2 regions of the Myxococcus sp. NMCA1 genome follow, and region 2 is predicted to be linked to the other one. Evidence: riboswitches for the same ligand, from Rfam matches in the RefSeq annotation. Region 2 holds a riboswitch; the other holds the start of a gene.
What was found. A riboswitch is a leader RNA that binds a small molecule or an ion and turns the genes downstream of it on or off. The one in region 2 is predicted to bind cobalamin.
Positions count from the first base shown of each region.

Region 1: linked by a shared signal. The riboswitch ahead of OZ403_RS33780 (aminotransferase family protein) and the one ahead of OZ403_RS34760 (TonB-dependent receptor plug domain-containing protein) in region 2 are both predicted to bind cobalamin.

Region 1 covers NZ_CP113950.1:8,178,311-8,180,752, reverse strand. Annotated here, with positions in the region: gene OZ403_RS33780 (aminotransferase family protein) at 1-718, opposite strand, end outside; cobalamin riboswitch at 987-1,197, opposite strand; gene OZ403_RS33775 (DUF1501 domain-containing protein) at 1,336-2,442, shown strand, end outside.
Region 2 covers NZ_CP113950.1:8,415,992-8,418,433, forward strand. Annotated here, with positions in the region: gene OZ403_RS34760 (TonB-dependent receptor plug domain-containing protein) at 1-1,347, opposite strand, end outside; cobalamin riboswitch at 1,407-1,653, opposite strand; gene OZ403_RS34765 (FHA domain-containing protein) at 1,660-2,016, opposite strand; gene OZ403_RS34770 (hypothetical protein) at 2,290-2,442, opposite strand, start outside.

The DNA.
Region 1 (2,442 bases), 240 kb from region 2:
GCGCGCTCACGCGCTCGAAGTATCCCGGCGGTGGCGGGGAGGCTCCGGCGGAGGAGCCAATCACCGGCTCCGCGATGAAGGCCGCGATGGTGTCCGGGCCCTCGCGGAGGAGCGTCTCCTCCAACATCCGCGCGTAGTGCTCCGCGCCGTCGCGTGTATAGTCCTCCAGGCCGGAGCGATACGGGTAGGGCGCGGGCGTGGCGACGACCTCCGCCAGCATGGGGCCGAAGAACTGCTTGTAGTGGGGCCGTCCCGACAGCGAGAGGGCATAGAGCGTGTTGCCGTGGTAGCCAGGCACGCGCGTGATGACCTTCGTGCGCTGGGGCTGCCCGCGCTCCACGCAGAGCTGCCGGGCGAACTTCACCGAGGCTTCCACCGCTTCGGAGCCCGAGCCCAGGAACGCGGCGCGCTCCAGGCCCGGTGGCGCGAGCGCGCACAGACGGGAGGCGAGCTGCTCCGTCACCTCGGTGGTGAAGTGGGTGCCGTTGACGTAGGCGACGCGCAGCAGTTGCTCGTGGATGCGGTCCACTACCTCGCGGTTGCCATGGCCCACGCTGGCCACGAGCGCGCCCGCGGAGGCGTCCAGGTAGCGCTTGCCGGTGGCGTCGAAGAGGTGGACGCCCTGGCCGTGTGTCACCACGGGGAAATCGCGCGCGAGGTTGCGCAGCAGCACATTCCCTTGCGGGTAGCGCACGCCCTGCCTGCCTTCGTCCCGCATCGTCCGTCCTCCACGCAGCGCGGACGACCGAGGTCGCCCGACAGGGCTCCCGCGTGGAAGAAGGGTTGTCACGATGCACGCGTGTCGGCGCACACCAGGCCCCGGAGGAGCCCACGGACCGACCTTCGCCCCCACGGGCGACTGGACACACGAGCGGGGTTGGGTCGGAAAAGCCGAGGCGCGCGCGAAGACTGGCTGGAGGCTCCAGCGCTGCTCGGACCTTCCGGCCGTCCCACGCGGCTCCAGGTCGAAACCGTCCGTGGATTTCTCCCACGAACGGATGCGGGCAGGTCTTCGGGCTCGTGAGCACTCCGGCCGGAGCCGGGTTCCTACTGCTCGTCGCTTCCCAGCTCCCAGGGGGAGCCAGTGCGTGTGACGAGGTTCGTTCTCACTTACCGCTGCGGGGCAGCCCCGGATTCACACCGGGTTCCCTTTTAAGCCCAGGCCAAGGCCCAGGCACCAACATGGGGCCGTATGTACTGTCGGCCTTCTTGGACTGTCAAGGCGCGCGGACGCGCCGCGAGGGAAGGCCGCTGGAGGTGTTGAGCGAGTTAACCTCTCGTGGAGATGCGTGTTCCTGCCTGGAGACGGGCCGCGACTACGGAGCTCCAGACGTCATGACCGCACCGCTGACTCGCCGCCATCTGCTGCGCGCCCTGGGAGTGACGGGCGCGGGGCTCGTTTGTGCTCCGGGGTTCCTGGGGCGGGCGCTCGCCGCCAGTCCAGCGTCAGTCGCTCGCCGCACGCTGGTGACAGTCTTCCTGCGCGGAGGCGTGGACGGGCTCTCGCTGGTGCCGCCCATCGAGGATGCGGCGTACCACCGGGCGCGCCCTTCGCTGGCACTGCGGGAAAGCGGGCCGGATGCCGCGCTGAAGCTGTCAGGGCCGTTCGGTTTGCATCCGAGGCTCGATGCGCTGATGCCGCTGTGGCACGACGGCCGGCTGGCGGTGCTGCATGGCGTGGGACTGCCGGAGCCGGTCCGCTCCCACTTCGACGCGCAGGACTTCGTGGAGTCCGGAACGCCAGGGCGCAAGTCGACGCCGGATGGCTGGCTCAACCGCGCGCTGGAGGAAGAGGAGGGCGCCGCGCTGCGCGCCGTGGCGCTGCAACCCACGCTGCCCCGAGCGTTGTTCGGAGACGCGGGGGCGCTGGCCATGGGGCGGCTGGAGGAGTTCCGGTTGCGAGGCGGACGCCGAGGGGAGGAAGCCACCCGAGGCTTCAGTGCGCTCTACGCGGGCGCCGTGGACGAGGCGCTGCGGACGACAGGGCAGGGCGCATTCGAGGCGATGGCCCTGCTGGACGAGGACCGGCTGGCGAAGCTGCCTTCGCGCGCGACGGTGGTGTATCCGAAGGGGCCGCTCGGGCAGCGGCTGCGGGACATCGCGCGGCTCATCCACGGAGAAGTGGGGCTGGAGGTGGCGGCGACGGAGTCGGGCGGCTGGGACACGCATGCCGCCCAGGGTGCCGCGACAGGGGCATTCGCCAACCGTTGTCAGGAACTCGGAGGTGCGCTCGCGGCCTTCGCCGCGGACCTGGGGCCTCGGCTGGAGCAGGTGATGGTGGTGGTGTTGACGGAGTTCGGCCGCACCGTGCGGGAGAACGGCAGCCGCGGAACGGACCACGGTGTGGGCAGCGCGATGCTGGTGCTGGGCGGCGGCGTGAAGGGCGGCAGGGTGTACGGACGCTTCGATTCGCTGGTGCCGGAGCGCTTGCAGGACGGGCGC
Region 2 (2,442 bases):
GAAGGACGGCGCGCGGTGGGACTGCCCGGCGTTGGCGCGCAGCCCGAAGCCGCGTCCCAGTTCGACGGATGCACCCAGCTTCGGCGACAGCAACCAGTACGGCCCCACCCGCTCCAGCCGCATCGAAGGCACCACGTCCAGCGTGCCGCCGAAGAGCCTCACCTCATCCATGGCCATGACGCTGGCGCGCAACCACGAGGAGGCCTGTGCGCCCTCCTCCTGCGTCACCGTCTCACCCGAGGCCGCCACCGTGACAGTCAGCGACTGGCGCTCTCCCAGCGGCCTGCGGCCCTCCAGCTCCACGCCGCCCACCGAGTGCCGCTGCGCGCCGCCCGCGCCGGGAATGCGCCCCGTCACCTCCAGGCCATCACGCCGGAAGAAGCCTCGCGCACTCCCCTGCCCCAGCCCGTCGAGCACGCCCGACCAGCGAAGGCCCAGCGCCAGCCGACCCAGCTCCTGGTCTCCGGTGGACTGGGGATTCTGCACGGTGCCCGGAATGGCACGGTCCTCCAGGGACAGCTCCGCGAGCGCATCCAGCCGCGAGCCCCCCACGAGCCGTCGCCGGTAGCGCAGGAGCGCGCCACCACCCTGCGCGTTGTTGCGGGCACGCCGCTCGGAGACCTGGGGATTGCCATCCACGGCGGGCAGTTCGTCCACGTCGTAGGCGAAGTCACCATCCGAGCGGCCCGCGTGCACCAGCAGCAGCGCCTGCCCTCCCAGCATCGGCCCCGTGGCGGCGACGTGGCCCAGCGCCGTGTTCCAGCTCCCGTAGGTCACCTCACCACTCGTGCGCAGGTTCGGCCCCGGTGCGCGGGTGATGATGTTGATGGCGCCGCCCAGGCCGCCCGAGCCATAGCGCGCGCCCGCGCCACCTCGCAGCACCTCGAAGCGCTCGACCAGCGCCGAGGGAATGAGCGACAGGTCCGACAGGCCGCCCGCGCCGTTGAGCGGAATCCCATCCAGGAACACGAGCACGCCGTTGGACGACGCGCCCCGCACCACCAGGCTCTTGCTCTGTCCGTAGCCACCGGAGTCCTGCACCGCGAGCCCCACCGAGCCCACGAGCAACTCCGCCGTGTCGCGCGCCTCGCCCGCTCGCTCTCGCGCATCAATGACGGTGATGGCGCCCGTCGGGTCCCTCCGCTCCGGAGACTCGGGCGGAGGCGGTGTCCTGCCGCGGACCACCGTAGTGCGCGTGGGGGCGGACTCGGGTGCGGCGGAGGGCACTTCCCCAGAGGCATCCACGGCCGCGGGCGGGGCAGCGGCCTCGGAAGGCTGCGCCCTGACGGGACATGGAAGGCTGAGCACCAGGCACACGACAGGCCCAGCGAGGAAGGTCCACCGCATGCTCCGCCTTCCGCTCCCTCCGACGAAGAGAGAAGGCCAACCGCCCGGGCCCGCGAAAGGCTCGGCCGCACCCCTGGGCAGGTCTCCTGGCTGACGGGCTCTGGCGACTGGCGCACGCTGCGTCATGCCAGAAGAGGACTTCCGCCTTCCCCCAGAGCGGCGTGCGGCCGCGGATGGAGTGGCGACAAACCGAAGCCCCCGGCCCTGACCTCAGGGCTGCCCGTTCACAGTGGCGGGACCGCGCCGGACTCTCACCGGCTTCCCTCTTGAAAGCCCGACATGGGCACCCAAGGGCGCGCCCTTTCTAGGAGGTCACCTCCGGCGGGTCAAGCGCACCGGGGGCGTCAGCGAGGACACGCGCACGGACTGCTCGAAGGCATACGTCTGGAGGAACAGGAGCTCCACGTTCCCCAGCGTGAGCCGGGAGCGGCACAGCAGCGGCGCGGGCCGGCCCGGCAGGATGAGCACCCCATCCTGGTACGTCCCCCGCTCGCTCTCCAAGTCCGTCACGCACCACAGCCCGGTGTGCGGCTCACGACGAAGGCGCGCATGCAGGCGGGACACCGTGGGCTCGGCGAGGACGATGTCGCACTCGGCGCCGCTGCCCACCGTCACCTCGGCGTCCGCCGGGCGGAACCGCGGGCGCACCTCCAAAACCACGGGCGCCATGGCGCAGGGCGTCGATGCCTTCTCGGATGACCGGGACGTCCCACCGCGCGGCCGCGTGGAAGCAGGCTCCCACAGCAACACGGGCCAGCTCCCATCATGGGCCCGCGCATCGCGAGGAGCTGGCTGGAACACGCGCACCTTCCTGTTCACCGGATGGACGCGCGCAACATGGACACGAGACTCCGGCGGCGCCAGTTCCTGGAGCCTCTGGACGTGCGATTCACCGTCGAGTCCCACCGCGTGGGATGTCCACCCACGCCTGCCACCAGTCGACTACGGAACGCCCTGAGTCCCCGCGTCCTCGCAAGCCACGCCCGAGCCGGCATCCGGCTCGACCTCCGCGCAATCCGGAAGCGCCAGCTCCAGGCCCTCCTCACCGAGGAGCAGGGCCTCATCGTCATCGGTGGAGAAGGTGCCCGTCCCACC